Bremerella alba: one gene and its partner. The protein of the gene in region 1 interacts with the protein of each later gene in a pairwise test. Links are inferred from orthologs where the notes say so. Each region holds a gene or a part of one and is shown on either strand. Other genes may lie near its edges.

Region 1 (7,472 bases):
CTGCTCGGCGCAGTATACCCGGATGAGAATTTGTTCACGGAGTGTGCCATGATACTGAGGTCGATGCCACACTCAAAAGACAGGTAAGAATAAGATTAGCAGGAAGCTTACTGCCCGTTGTAACCGTTGAGCAGTGGTTTTAGGTACTGCCCGGTATAGCTTGCTTCTACTTCAGCGACTTGTTCGGGCGTACCGGTGGCGATGATGTGGCCGCCGCCGTCGCCACCTTCGGGGCCGAGGTCGATGAGCCAGTCGGCGCACTTGATCACGTCCAGGTTATGTTCGATCACCAGGACGGTGTTCCCCTTGTCGACCAGGCGACTGAGGACCGATAGCAGGCGGCGGATGTCCTCGAAGTGGAGCCCTGTGGTGGGTTCGTCGAGCACATACAAGGTGCTGCCGGTTTCGGTTCGGGCAAGCTCGGTGGCCAGTTTGATGCGTTGGGCTTCGCCGCCGGAAAGGGTCGTGCTAGGTTGACCGAGCGAGAGATAGCCGAGTCCCACATCGCACAGGCTCGCCAGCACGCGTTGGATCGCTGGGACGGCGTCGAAAAATTCAGCGGCTTCTTCGATCGGCAGGTTCAATACGTCGGCGATCGAAAGCTCTTTGTATTTGACCCGCAGCGTCTGGCGGTTGAAGCGTTTGCCGTGGCACTGAGGGCACTCGACGAACAGATCTGGCAGGAAGTTCATTTCGATCTTCCTGAGGCCTTGGCCTTGGCATTCCTCGCAGCGGCCACCCTTGACGTTGAAGCTGAATCGTGACGCTTTGTAGCCGTACTGCTTGGCTTGCCGCGTGTCGGCGAACACCTTGCGGATTTCATCGAACACGCCGGTGTAGGTCGCCGGGTTGCTGCGTGGTGTGCGGCCAATAGGGGACTGATCGATTGGGATGACCTTGTCGATCTGGCTGATGCCACGCAAACTGCTGAACGCCCCAGGTCGCTGCGACGGTTGCCCCAATCGGCGAAGCAGAGCGGGAGTGATCGTTTCGTTGACAAGCGAACTCTTGCCGCTGCCGCTGACCCCGGTGACGCAGACGAACGCGCCCAAGGGAACTTGAACGGCAACGTCCTTCAAGTTGTTGGTCGTCGCGCCTTCGATCGAAATCATGCGTGACTTAGCCACCTTGCGGCGGATGGCCGGGACATCGATCTTCGTGCGGCCGCTGAGGTATTGGCCGGTGATCGATGCTTCGACATGGGAGACAACTTCCGGCGTACCTTCAGCGATGATCTGCCCACCGCGGCTGCCGGCGCCGGGGCCGACATCGACCAGGCGATCGGCGACGCGCATGATCGCTTCGTCGTGTTCGACCACGATGACCGTGTTGCCATGGTCGCGCAGTTCGACCAATGCTTCGATCAAGCGGTGATTGTCGCGCGAGTGGAGCCCGATCGAAGGTTCGTCCAAGATGTAGCAGATGCCGACCAACCCGCTACCGATACCGGTGGCTAGGCGAACACGTTGCAGTTCGCCCCCGCTAAGCGTATCGGCGGCGCGGTCGAGGGTGAGGTAATCGGCCCCGACCTTCTCTAAAAAGGCCAGCCGCTTGGCGATCTCGCGGACGATGGGGGTGGCGATTTGGATCTCGTGTTCGTCGAACTCGAGGTCGTCAAAAAACGTGCGGGAATCGTTGATGCTCAGACGCACAATCTGGTGAATGTTGTAATCGGCCACGCGCACGGCAAGCGCTTCGGGCCGCAGCCGTGCGCCATGACAAGCAGGGCAGGGGAGCTTGCCGCGGAACTTGCCGAGTTGGTCGAGCCGCTTCTTACGGGTCGTGGTGACGTACTCTTTTTCCAGAGCGATCAGCACACCTAGCCAAGGGTTGCCTTCGCCGGAAAGGAGTTTGGTGCGTTGGTCTTCGGTCCAGTCACTGAGCTTTGAGGTGCGGTCGAGCTTGTGTTTGCCGAGCCACGTGTCGAGCCCTTTGGCGACCTTGGTTAAAGCGGCCGCCGTCAGCCCACGCCAGGGGGCGATCGCCCCGTCGTCGATCGAAAGCTCGTGATCAGGGACGACCAGGTCAGGGTCGAACTCTTCGCAGATGCCCAGGCCTTCGCACTTAGGGCACGTGCCGTAAGGACTGTTGAAGCTGAACGTACGGGGTTCGATGTCGATGAAGCTCAGGTTGCACTCGGTGCAGGCCAGCTCGGTATTGAAGATGTGATCGACCCAGGTGCCTTTGGGGTGCTTGCTGTCGACAAGGGTGGTGTCTAAGTGGCAGGACAGAAGCCGGCCATCGCCCAGTTTCAAGGCCATGGTTACCGAGTCGCTCATCCGAGCGCGCAGCCCTTCGCGGATGATGATGCGATCGACGACGGCTTCGACGGTGTGGTTCTTTTTCGGATTGAGTTCCGGAACTTCGTCGATTTGGTAGACCTCGTCGTCGACGCGTACCCGCAGCAGGCCTTCGCGACGAATACGATCGAAGACCTCTTTATGAACCCCCTTGCGCCCCTGAACCATCGGGGCCATGATCATCAGCTTGGTTTCTTCCGGCAGGGCCAGCAAGCGATCTTGAATTTGTTCGGCCGTTTGCTGCGTGATCGGTCGATCGCACTTCCAGCAATGCGGCTGCCCGAGCCGAGCCATGAGCAGGCGAAGATAGTCGTAGATCTCGGTGATGGTCGCGACGGTGCTGCGCGGGTTTTGACTGCCGGTACGCTGGTCGATGCAGATGGTGGGCTGCAGGCCGACGATCAAGTCGACATCGGGGCGTTCCATCTGATCGAGGAACTGCCGGGCATAGACCGAGAGACTTTCGACATACTGCCGCTGACCCTCGGCGTACAACGTGTCGAGCGCCAGCGAGCTTTTTCCGCTGCCGCTGGGGCCAGTGATGACGATCAGTTGGTCTCGCGGAAGGTCGATATCGACGTTCTTCAGATTATGAACGCGGGCCCCGCGGACGCTGATAGAGGACGTATCTTGCGTCGGGTCGATGGTAGAGAGCTTGTCTCGATGAAAATCCACGATGGCAGACAATCATGCTGGGCGTAAAAGGCGGGACATGGTGCCTGGCCCCTGTCATGGGGCAATCCCGACCTTAAAGGTATAAATGATGAGTGGCAATTCAGTTCAAGCTAACAGGGCCCTCCCAGGGTGGCAACTAGAGGGAAGTTGAGAGAGTTCAGTTTTCGGGGTTCGGTTTTCAGCAAGAGGGAGTCAACGCAAATCGGTGTATTGGCCTAACTCCTGTGCGCTAGACCCTTTGGGAAGAGGGGGCGGGTGAGGGGCGAACCTGGGTTTTCGTGGACCAACCTACGGCATAGGGCCCTGTTGTTAAAACGGGATACAGGAAACAATCACGATCACTCTCAACGATTTTCCTCCTGAGAACTGAACACTTCAAACTGAAAACTATCAGCGAAGCGAATGCATCAATTCATGAATTATGATCAGCGTGAGGAACGGCTTTTTGCTCCCTATGCGCTGCGTAGTAAACAGTCGAGTGGACGCGAACATGACGAAGCGGATCAGCAATATCGCTCGCCATTTCAGCGCGATCGCGACCGGATCATCCACAGCAGCGCGTTCCGCCGGATGGCCGACAAAACCCAAGTCTTCATGAACATCAGCGACTACCACCGCACGCGCCTGACGCACACGATTGAAGTCGTCACGGTGGCTCGCACGATTGGCCGAAGCTTAGGGCTGAATGAAGAACTGATCGAGGCTTTAGGTTATCTGCACGATTTAGGGCATCCACCGCTGGGGCACACAGGCGAGGAGGTCTTGCAGGAATGCATGGCCGATTGCGGCGGGTTTTCGCACAATGCGTTTGGATTGGTGTTGGTAAGGCATCTTGAAACGCGCAGTCCTTACTACGATGGGTTGAATCTTACTCACGAGGTGCTGGAAGGTCAGATCACGCGGGTCGACAAACGGCAAATGACCTTCCTGCGGCCACTGCTGGAAGCGCAAACGGTCGAGGCTTGCGACAGCATCACGTATGACACGCACGATGCCGACGATGCCTTGAAACTGGGCCTAGTGAAATTCGACGAGTTGATGCAGGTCCCGCTGTTTGCCCAAAGTGCCGAGAAAGCGTATCAACGGTATGGCCAGCTGGAAGGTCGTCGGCTGCGGAAGATGGTTATTCACCAGCTGATCGACATTCAGGTCACCGATGTCATGCAGACGGCGATGGAGCGGATAGCCAAGTGGAACCCGGCAACGCCGGAGGAGGCGGAGATGTGCGAACCGATCGTGACGGTGAGCGACAGCCTGAGAGCGCGAAAAACGCAGCTCGAGCGGTTCCTTTTCGATCGGGTCTATCGCCACCCAGAGATTGTCGAGTTTCGCCAACGTGGTCAGGACCAACTGCGGCAGATGTACGAGGGATATTTGCGGCGTCCGGAGCTAGTCCGCGGAAAATGTGCCGACTGGTTCGAGGTTTGGGGCTTGCCGCGAACGGTAGGGTATTACATAGCCACTATGACCGATTCTTATTGTCAACGAGAATTCGATGCCCATTTTCGCTAGTCTCTGGGGATGCTTTCCCTGCAATCGCGGGGTAGAATAACGTTCTTGGAATTGAGAATAGGTTTGTCTTTTAAGGGGAGCACGACCTGCCTGGGCGAGGGTTGCCGTCGAGAACCTTTCGTTAATGGTCGTCTCCTGCAGGCTCTCCATGGCGCTAATAATATTACGAGTTATTTTTATTCTGGTGGCTGCCGGTGTCGGCATCACCGTCATTCAGGTTGATGCGTTCCGCAGCGCACTTCAGGACCAACCTTGGCCTGCGTTTGTCGGGATCATGATCCTCGCCCTAGCGGTCATCGGCATTGATCTCTTCATCAAGAACAAGCGATACGACACCATCTCCGGGGTCTATTTTGGCCTGTTGGTAGGGCTCTCTCTGACGTACATCCTGGGGCTGATCACTCAGGTTTGGTTTCCGGCAGATAACCCCGGGGCAGTCACTGCGCACCGTGCGCTGCAACTAGTGATCGGGATGGTGCTGTGTTACAGCTGTATCAGCTTAGTTCTGCAAACGAAGGATGATTTCCGCTTTATCATTCCTTATGTTGAGTTTGCCAAGGAACTGAAGGGCCCTAAGCCGTACGTGCTGGATACCAGTATTGTGATCGACGGTCGAATTGCCGACGTCGTCGAGACAGGCTTTTTCGACAATGTGTTGATCATGCCGAGATTTGTGCTGGCCGAGCTGCAAGGTATCGCCGACAGCAGCGACAAGCTCAAACGTAGCCGCGGCCGGCGTGGGTTGGATATTCTCAACCGACTGCGAAACAATGATCAGGCCGACCTGAAGATCCACGACCGAGAGACGCCGGACATGGAAGGCCAGCCGGTCGATATGAAGTTGGTCCTGCTGGCGAAGCTGCTTGAAGGCAAGATCGTCACCGGCGATTACAACTTGAATAAGGTTGCCAAGCTGCATAACGTGGAAGTAATCAACCTGAACGAGATTGCCAACGCCCTGAAACCGGTCTTCCTGCCCGGCGAACATCTGTCGGTCAGGATTGTCAAAAAGGGTGAAGAAGATACCCAAGGCGTCGGTTACCTGGACGACGGCACCATGATTGTGGTCGAAGGTGGCCGCGAGCACATCAACACCCAGGTCCGTATTCTGGTGACTAGTGTGCTGCAAACCAGTGCCGGACGCATGATCTTCGGTCGCTACGAGGCGAACGAAGGGGGCTCGTCCGGCGGCGGTCAGAAGACCCACGCCAACACTTCGGCCTAAAAAGCCAGTCCGGCGTTCCAACACCATACCAACTCAAGTTCCCCGGCATTCGCGTGACTGAATCTGACAAGCCTGAAACTTCCGGCAACAATGACGATAATCGTAGCCTTCAGCTCGCCACGGCAGCCGCCCAGGTGATCGAAGACAACAATGGCCGCGATATCTGCATCCTCGACATGCGGCACCTGACGCCGATCTTCGATTACTTCATCATCGGCACCGGTGGCAGCCGCCGGCAGCTGCACGCGATGAGCGAAGAGATCGACGACAAGCTTGAGAAAGAACTCGGCGATCGCCGTATGGGCCGCGAAGGCTACGACGAAAGCCGCTGGATTCTGCTCGATTACGGCTCGATCGTGTGCCATCTGTTCGACGAAGAAACCCGCGAGTATTTCCAGCTGGAACAACTGTGGGCCGATGCCAAGAAGATCGACCTGACCGGCATCTTGCGAAACCCGGGCGAATAACCCCAGCCAGGGTGCCGCTGCCGGTCGATTTCGCCATAATCTAACAAGCCCAACGGGTGTGAATCTCCACGTCTACGCGGAGATTCCTCATCTTGTCCCCTCGCCCCTCTGGGGAGAGGGTTAGGGTGAGGGGCGAACCGTGTACCCGTTTCCCAACCCTGACCCTTGGGAAGGGAGAGGGGACAATTCACGTGCACGCGCAAGAAGTCTTGAGCGTGGCACCCAGAGAACTTTGATCCATTCAAGCTGCAAGCCACTTCCATGAATATCCTTGCCCTTCTTCGTGCCCGTTTTAAGCCTGTGCTCGAACCCCTGACCGACGAGGTTGGTCCGTTGCTAGAGATGATTCGCCCAGCTGGCGATCCTAAGTTCGGCGACTATCAGGCCAACTTTGCGATGGGCCTGGCCAAGAAGCTCGGCAAGAGCCCGCGTGACTTGGCCACCGAGGTTGTTGAAAGTGTGAAGCTGGAAGACCTTTGCGAAGCGCCAGAAGTCGCTGGGCCTGGCTTCATCAACTTGAAGCTACGCGACGAGTGGATCCAGCGGCAACTGGAAAACGCGAAGACCGACCCGCGGATCGGGATCGAGAAGGTCGACGCGCCGCGGACCTACGTGGTCGACTACTCGTCCCCCAATGTGGCCAAACCGATGCATGTGGGGCACATCCGCAGCACGGTGATCGGCGACGCGCTGTGCCGTACGCTGCGGTTTGTGGGGCACAACGCAATCAGCGATAACCATCTCGGTGACTGGGGTACTCAGTTTGGGATGATCATCTACGGCTACAAGCATTTCGCCGAGAAGGAAGCCTATAAGAAAGCCCCGGTAACCGAGCTGTCGCGCATCTACCGGGTCGTGCGGGGACTGATGGATTACTTCGATGCGAAGAACCAGATGCCGCAGTTGATCGAGAGGCTCGCCGAGCGCACGGCGGATTACGAAGCGGCCAAGAACGCCCCGGTGCCCACCGACAAAGCCGAAGCGAAGAAGCAGAAGAAGGAAGTAGGCCGCTTTCAATCGCAGATCAAAGATCTGAACGAAGCGATCGAGTCGACCAAAGCCAAGATCGCCAAGACGGAAGACTCGCCTGAGCTGAAGAAGATGGCCGAAGAGCATGCCAATATCAGCACGGCAGTCCTCCAAGAAACGGTCAAGCTGCACGAAGGGGATACCGAGAACATCGCCCTGTGGAAAGAGTTCCTACCGTTCTGTGAAGACGAAATCAAACGTGTCTACGAACGACTCAACGTCACCTTCGATCATCAACTGGGCGAAAGCTTCTATCACGATCGA
Region 2 (7,730 bases), on another replicon or contig:
ATGATGTTCCAATCGTTTTGACGTTGCTGTCGGCTAAAAAAAGAGATTTGCTCAGGGATGATCGTTTTAAGCGTGGGATTATAGTTCTTGATGTTCTGCCGAATGGTCCGCGTCCAATCGAGATTCGGTAAACTGCGAAACGGAGAATGTCGGTTGCGATTGAGCGCTCCGCGAACCGCCTGGACGAAGCTTTGCTCCAGACGGCGGCGAATGTCTTCCACGACCGTCCGTACCAAGTCCCGAGCGGCATCTTTCGCTTTCTCGGGAACCAGGTTCTTGAGTTCGAGCACGGTACTGGCCAGGTCTAACGAGGGCTCGACCTTAGAGAGAATCTCAGGCTCGAATAGCAACTCCTTCATTCCCCGCCGCTCAATCGCATCGTGTTGGATCAGGGTCACGACATCAGTAGGGAAGAAGTTGCGAATCTGATCGAGCCACTTGGCAACCTTGGGGGTGACGCGACCTTTGGCGGGGCCATGCCCCACCTTCTTATCGCCGGAAGCCCATTCCTCTTGAGAAAGCTCGTCGTCACCGCCGCCATAGATTTCGGCGAGCGCTGCGTCCATTTCCAATTGTTCGGAAGATAGGCTGCAGCCTGGCCCCATACTGCCTAGTGAGTCCTGCGTTGCGGCCCCGAGGATCAGACGCCAGCGTGCGAGTTGTTCAGCATCCATTTGTGGCGGTCTCTTAAAAGTCGTCGAAATCGAATTCGTTCAAGTCAGAGAGCTTTTCTTCTTCCGCCTCGCTCAGAGGTGCTTCCAGCAAATCGGCGGCCTCGTCTTGGTTGAGTCCCCAGTGTTCTGCCAGGTTCTCGCAAATCTGACGTCGTTCGCGCGGGAGAAATTGTGCAAACGCCCGACGCAAGAAGACCAACGCCCGTTTAAATTGATCTTCCTCAAGCGAGGACACATACTCGGCCAGTTGCTCCCACAGGGTTTGTCTGGCCAGCAATGCGTAGCGATTACGTTGGGCCAACCCCTCGAACCAGCCAGCTCCTAAATCAGCAGGAACGCCCGGGGACAATCGCCGCGAGACTTCACGCGAGAGGGCCTCGTTCGGAATCAGTCCACGCTCCAACAGCAGGGCACAAGCGTAGCCAGACAACAGCGCGTTGCGATCGTCGGAGTCGGCAAGTTGCTGCAGACGGTCCGTCCAAAGACATTCTTCGACTCGCTCAGCGAACTCTAAACCAACACGATTGGTCAGGTCGATTGCTTCTAGCAGTGACACGGCCGCGCTATCGTCGCAGTTGGCGGCCGAATAAAGAGCCAGCGAGGCCTCGACAAATAGTTCTTCGATCAAAGGAATCAGCGGTCCCGGATCGAAGCGGCGGACGTTTCCGTAGCGAACGACCTGAGCCAGCTCAAATGCCGCCCTGGCAATCGCAACGAAGTCGGAAGTGCCTGACGACAGCTCTTGTAGTCGTTGCCGAGCTTGGTCCATGGCCTCCATCATGCCGCACTGACAAGCATCGTTGACCAGCTTGGCGGCATCAGCGATCGTGCGGCTCTTTTCCAAGAGTGTGTTGAAACGGAACGCGGTCGCGAGAAGGATCGTTTCCCCCTCGAGTACAGCCTCGACCAAGGCGATTTCGCTTTCCGGCGTCCACTGTACAATCCATCGCTCGGCCCAAGTGGTCGATTCCTGACGAGCTTGCCCCCACTTAGCAAATGGAACGCCGAGCATACGCAGGCGATGGAAAAGCGAAGACCGGTTCAGATCGAGGAAGGCCGCTTCTTCGCTGGCTACCTGGCGATTTTCACGTAAATCGAGGTCGAGAGTTTGCTCAACCGCAGTTTTGTATTTCGATAGCTTGAGCCGCTTCAACTCTCGTTCGAAGTCGGCCTGAATCGAAGTTTGGCTGACCCCCTCTGGCAGTTCACCAATCTCGGTCCCGACATCAACCCGCATCAACGCATCTTTTACCGTCGACCGTTCACCACGACCGAGCAGGGTAATCGCTGCGTCCCGCAGATCGCTGAGGGTCGGAGCCTGACCTCCATTTAAAGCCGAAAGCGTTTCGGCCAGACGAACGCCTTCGATGACTTCGGCGGTCGAGCGATGGGTGCCAGCTTTTCTCAAATTGGTGGCGACCTGAGCAAGATAGCGATGCGATAGCCCACGAATGTTTCCTTCGTTGAGCGATCGCCAGAGAAGTTCGAAGTAGGCCGGGGCACGATTGCCGGCACCATAACCTGACTGTGAGGACAGCTTGAAGTAGGAGTACGGCATTAAGGTAAGTTTGCTCGATCGCCGACGCAGAGAAGTAAGCTCTTGGTCGGTCATCGCCGGAAGGTCACCTCGCAGCACCGGTGCATGAAACGCCCCGACGACCGCCACGATCTTTTCAGGTGGCGTGCCGGCATCGATCGTCTGCTGAATACGACGACGCATGTATGCTTCGCGCACGAGATTCTCGGCACGCCAGTGAGGTCGATCTTCTTCTAGGTCACGCATGGCAGCGCCGAACTCGAACGAGCAACCACGGTAGCTTCCCTGGGCCTGGTTATGCTCGAAATGGCGTTCCCAATAGGTCTCGAAATCGGTTTCCCCAGCTTGACTGGCAACACGCTCGTACAGTGAGAGCTTGGTTTGTTCCAGCGGAGTGGCGACTTCGTCTGGATCAGAAAACTCGTTGTCGTCGGTTGGGCTGTCGTTCGTTTCTAATGCTTCGCGACGCTCTTTCTCGCGGCGTTCGTATTCAGCGTCGATCAATCCTAGAAAACACTCTGACGGAAGGTCAAAGAACTGAGCATCAACTTGGTTTTCGGCAGCCCACAGAATGGCCTGAAACTCAGGACTATATCGGGCAAAGGGAGTAACAATCGTCCGCACCGGCAGCGTATCGGTGTAAGCCAGAATAGCAATCGGCGGACGCGTTGTCTGGCGGGTCATATCGGGAACGAGCGGTGTGGCGTCGTCGATCCCTTCGACGAGAATCACCTCAGGGCGTATCTCGTCGAGATAATCGCGCAGCTGCCAGGCCCCCATCGGAGAGAGGTGACGTACGCCGAAGATGGGAATCTGCCAACTCACGCGTTGTGCTCCGAGCAGGCGTTGTAAAGCGACCGCCAAGCAGAGCCGCGTTTCTTAAGGACATTCTTCAGGTACTCTTGCCACGCAATGCGATCTTTTTCTTCGTCTTTCACAACCGCGCCTTGCAGGCCTGCAGCGATGTCTTGGGCCGACACCGTGCCGCTACCAAAGCTGGCAGAAAGAGCCATGCTGTTGGCCAGTACCGAAATGGCCTCTGCGGTGGAAAGAACGCCGGAGGGGGACTTCAATTTGTTTTTACCATCCAAGGTCTGCCCGCTGCGGAGTTCACGGAATATGGTCACCACCTGTTCGATGGCATCGGTGGCAGGCAGTTCCGACTTCAGTGCCAGATTTGTGGCAAGTTCCTGGACGCGTTTGCCCACGATCTCAATTTCGGTTTCGATGGAACTTGGGGTGGGAAGCACGATGATGTTGAAGCGGCGTTTAAGGGCGGCCGACATGTCGTTCACGCCACGATCACGCGTGTTGGCTGTGGCAATGATGGAAAAACCCTTTTGAGCAGGGACTTCGATGGCCAGTTCGGGAACGGAAAGCCGTTTTTCGGAAAGCAGAGAAATCATCGCGTCTTGGACCTCGGAGGCGCAGCGAGTAATCTCTTCAAACCGGGCGAGGCTGCCACTTTCCATCGCGCGGAATATGGGGCTCTTGATTAATGCATCGCTGCTAGGACCATGGGCGATGAGCATCGCGTAGTTCCAGGTATAGCGGACCTGTTCTTCGGTGGTGCCAGCTGTACCTTGGACGACTTTGGTCGAGTCGCCGTTGATCGCGGCGGTCAGGTGTTCCGAAAGCCAGCTTTTGGCGGTGCCTGGTTCGCCGATCAGTAGCAGGGCGCGGTCCGTGACTAGCGTCGCTATGGCGATCTCGACTAAGCGATTATGCCCAATATATTTTGGAGTGATGGCGAGCTTACCAGCCTTGCCACCGCAAATGTAGGTGTGCACGGCCCTGGCCGACATCTTCCAGCCGGGCGGTTTGTCGTGTTTGTCTTCCTTGATCAGCGCCTCGATCTCTTCGGCAAACATTTGTTCGGCCGTCGCACGAAGATCGCCGTTTGTCTCGGGCTTTTTCGAGGCGGAGGAAGTCGACTTCTTCGCCATGGGAGAGTCCTTGCTGAGGGGGTTGTTAAGTGTCGTTTTTCAATTGAGTAAGGAACTGGTCTCTCATTTGGGCCAGTTCGCTCGGCAATTCAATGGCTTCCAAACGAGGAACTGATGAATCCGGTAGTCGAGGGATCATCTCCAGGCAAATCGCCACTTCCCAGGCATCTTTCTTTTTGAGGAAGTGCTCGATCGCTTGTTCATACCGATCTAGCAGTTGGGGATGATCGCTAGTTATGAGTAGCCCCACGAATTTGATTGCCCGGATTTTCGACTTCTTGCCATCTTCAATCACTTGGAGCAGTCGTTGTTCGGCCCAGTCTTGAGTGGGCTGGTGACCGGGCCGTGCCAGGGAGCGAATCAGGTCGATGTTTCCGACTTCGATCGCAATGCCTAACCAGCGACCATCGAGACGATCTTCCGGTGAAACATGGTCGATGTGGTTGGGATCGTCTGCATCAACAGAGCCAAGGGCATATCCGTGAGCATAGAGAACACCCGATTGATATAAATCTAACAACTCCATCACGCTTTCGGCTTTTGCCTTGGCATGCTTGCGTTTGGGTGTCTCAGGGGCCGGCGCGACCCAATTGTGGAAGGTATCGAATACCTTCTCTTTCTCACAGAAGCGTAATCCGAGCGTGATAGCCCAAAAAAAGTCGTCGAGATTAAATTCCTCTAACTTATCGAACAGGGCATCGGCGGCCACATCCGTACTGGAGGCCAGGGACTGCATCACCGTAGCATTGATGTCGTGCTTGGGGGCTTTTCCTTGAGCCTTGGCGATCTTGGTTCGGTTATCGAATAGTTCCAGAAGTATGGACTGAGTACTCGCATCCTTCTTGCCGCGAAGTGCATTGACAAGACAAGTCATTCGCTTCGAAACACGGTTCTGTATAGTAGCACTCTTTTTGGTCGCGTCGTAGAGATCACCAAGCTGATCGCGAATCAGTCCTTGTAGTTTCGCATTGACGAGAGGATCCTCGCTTACCCTAGCGGCAGCCAAGGCAACGTCATCCTGCGACTCAATTGCTTCGCATAACTGTGACGAGCTATAAGCTGGGACGGCGACGGATTTCTTTTTGGCCATGGAAACTCCTGACTAAGAACGGCGGTTTTTCAGTTCGGCCACAGCCAGAACGTAGCGGTCGGCTTCTGTATCGGGAAGCTCACCTAGTAGCAATTCAAGTTTTGGAACGGCGTTTTTGTCGAGTGCTGGGATCAAACGAGCGATGCCATACGAGTAGTATCCCATGCTGCGTTTGCTGGTACTTCGGATCGCTTCGATGATCAGATCGACCGTGTCGGGATGCTTCGAGCGAATGATGGCTAGAAGGACGTCCATCAGGTGGTAGTCTACCCGTTTCATTTTCAATCGTTTCTTAAGCTCTGCTTCGATGGCCTTGTGGGCCATGCCGTGGTCGGGGCGAGCGAGCGCGAAGATAAGTTCCATGTTGTTGTGCTTGACTGCCAGGTCGAGCCAACGGGGATCTACCTGATCACGCTTTTGGGCGAGTTCCTGCTCTCGTTCTTTGTCGACCGTTTCGTACCAATAGTGGTAGATCGATCCGACCCGGTTGCCAATGGCCTGGGTGATGGCTTCGGCCTTGGACTGGGCTGCTCGCTTCTTCGTTTTCGCGGTTTTAGCGTTTTCGAGATAGCCGTGGAATTCGTCATAAAACTGAGCAGGGTTACCTTGTTGTATCGCCGCTTGGGTCGCGATTGCCAGTTCGTAGTCATCGTAGGTCTCGTGCTCGGAGATAAGCAAGTCGCGAGTCTTGTCGCTACACTCGGACATGCGAGTCATAACACTGTGCGCGCAGGTCTTGCTGCCAAGTTTTCCCTCGGCCTTCGTAATGGCAGCCCTGTGAGGAAACAGTTCCAGAAGAAGCTTCTCCGTTCCTTTATCGGTGCGGTGTTCAAGGGCCGCCAGGAGAGTCACTAGGCGTGTGTGAGCAGCCTCGTGGGCGTTCTTGTCGGTTTCCTTGGTGTCTAGCAGTGTCTGCCAGGCCAAGCGAGTTTCGGCAAGAAGCACTTTCACGGCATCGGGGTGACGGGTCTTGAGTCCCTCTCGAATCGATCGGAGGTGGCCTTTCTCCTTCATTCTCTGGACGAGATACTTTGCGGCGGCAGCGTTATTAATGACCGCCAAAGCGGAAAAGGCGGCATCACGCACCTTGGTGCCTTTGGCCTTCGACTGCTCAATCAGAAATGAGACGTTCTTGGGGTCACGGAGCTTCGAGATCGCGACAATTTTCACCTCGCTCGAACCATCCTCGAGCACCTCATGGATGATCGATTCTGCACCTGTGGGATCCACGCGATGGAGCAGCGAAAGCCGTCGGGCATCGCCTGCGCCCCCTTTGCGATCGAACTTTTCGAGAACGATGGGGACGATCGACTTACCGTACTGGGGCAGAATCGACTTTTCGACCAGGTCGCCTACTTCGTAGTATGAACCATCTAACGCATCGATGGCTGGTCCTAATAGTCGAGGGTCGGGAAAGGGATCTTGGGAGAGCGATTCCTGGATCAACTCAAGACGCCCAGAGCCGGTTGTGGTCAGGGCATTAGCGACCGATTTCAGCAAACTAGCCGGCGTACGCTTGGGTAGGATGCCTTGTCCGATTTGCTCGACTGGTGTCAGGTCGCCCGTAGCGCCGACTTCTCCTTGCGTGTATAAAATGGCGTTGACCAGCGTGCTGAGATCCAACAGGGCTTCGGCTGATGTCGACTCGTTGCTTTCAACGACCTTGCCGACCGACTCGGCAACCTTTTTAAATACGGGTGCCTTTTCGCCGGACTTTTCAAGTGGGGAGATCAACTTCTTTAAGCGAAAGTCGCCTGGGGCAACATTACTACCAGCGATCGAAAGACGACGCACTTCGTCGTATACCTGGGCGAGAACCGCGATACTCATCGGAAGACTCCTCCAACCAATAAGGGGTTTGCGACGTTAGTACGTGAGTCGGTCAATCGAGTGGGATGTGACGATCGACAGGGGTTTAACCTGCAGCTTACGAGTGTCGAGGTCATGTCGAAAACGAGCAATGAGTGTCTTCCCTGAAAGCAATGACGATGGTAGCAGCGGTAACAAGTTGCATGTGCACGGCTCTTCGGCGAGACCATGTTCGGTAAGGACTAGACGTTGCCCCTTGGCATCTTGAACGACAAGTTGATCGTTCACATGGCCGATACAATCAAAATTCAGGGCATAGACGGGAAGCTTGTCGGCGAGCGGTCCTTTGAGTTGGTTCTTTACCTGTTTGATGACCTCGGCAAAGCTATTGTGGGCGTAGCTGCGGATAGCTTTGAAGTCATTTTCTTCGAGCGGACGCATCGTCATGCCATCCCAACGAATACGCGGATTCGCATCGCCGGGATAGACGCACAGTTCGCTTACCTGAGCGACCTGGAAGAAGCTGTCCTCGGCTTTGATATGCTTCACGGCCGAATAGGGACGGAAGTTTTGCGTAAGTTGAATTTCCCCGTTGCCGAGATTCATCCAGGTCCCGGTATCGACCCATTCGCGCCGGGCCACATTGTCGTAACTGTTGAATGCAAGTTGAACGA

The links. Proteins that work in one complex are often made in the same cells at the same time.
Region 2: the proteins of rsfS (region 1) and HOV93_RS03875 interact in binary tests that used the Escherichia coli proteins (3 or more experiments, as listed by UniProt). The link is inferred for Bremerella alba from one-to-one orthologs.

Annotation. Positions count from the first base shown.
Region 1 is NZ_JABRWO010000001.1:475,269-482,740, reverse strand. The notes cover bases 4,737-7,472. They hold rsfS (ribosome silencing factor), read left to right. Parts: upstream 4,737-5,765; coding sequence 5,766-6,179; downstream 6,180-7,472. Other genes in these bases: argS (arginine--tRNA ligase), read left to right, coding at 6,441-7,472; HOV93_RS01895 (PIN/TRAM domain-containing protein), read left to right, coding at 4,737-5,712. In the rest of the region: excinuclease ABC subunit UvrA, read right to left, coding at 108-2,975; dgt (dGTP triphosphohydrolase), read left to right, coding at 3,390-4,487; more of HOV93_RS01895, read left to right, coding at 4,636-4,736. UniProt on the Escherichia coli protein: Functions as a ribosomal silencing factor. Interacts with ribosomal protein uL14 (rplN), blocking formation of intersubunit bridge B8.
Region 2 is NZ_JABRWO010000002.1:163,840-171,569, reverse strand. What follows is about bases 2,096-5,089. They hold HOV93_RS03875 (ATP-binding protein), read right to left. Parts: upstream 4,158-5,089; coding sequence 3,033-4,157; downstream 2,096-3,032. Other genes in these bases: HOV93_RS03870 (hypothetical protein), read right to left, coding at 4,183-5,089; HOV93_RS03880 (DUF5682 family protein), read right to left, coding at 2,096-3,036. Outside these bases: HOV93_RS03885 (VWA domain-containing protein), read right to left, coding at 1-674; more of HOV93_RS03880, read right to left, coding at 688-2,095; more of HOV93_RS03870, read right to left, coding at 5,090-5,247; HOV93_RS03865 (hypothetical protein), read right to left, coding at 5,260-7,077; HOV93_RS03860 (SWIM zinc finger family protein), read right to left, coding at 7,114-7,730.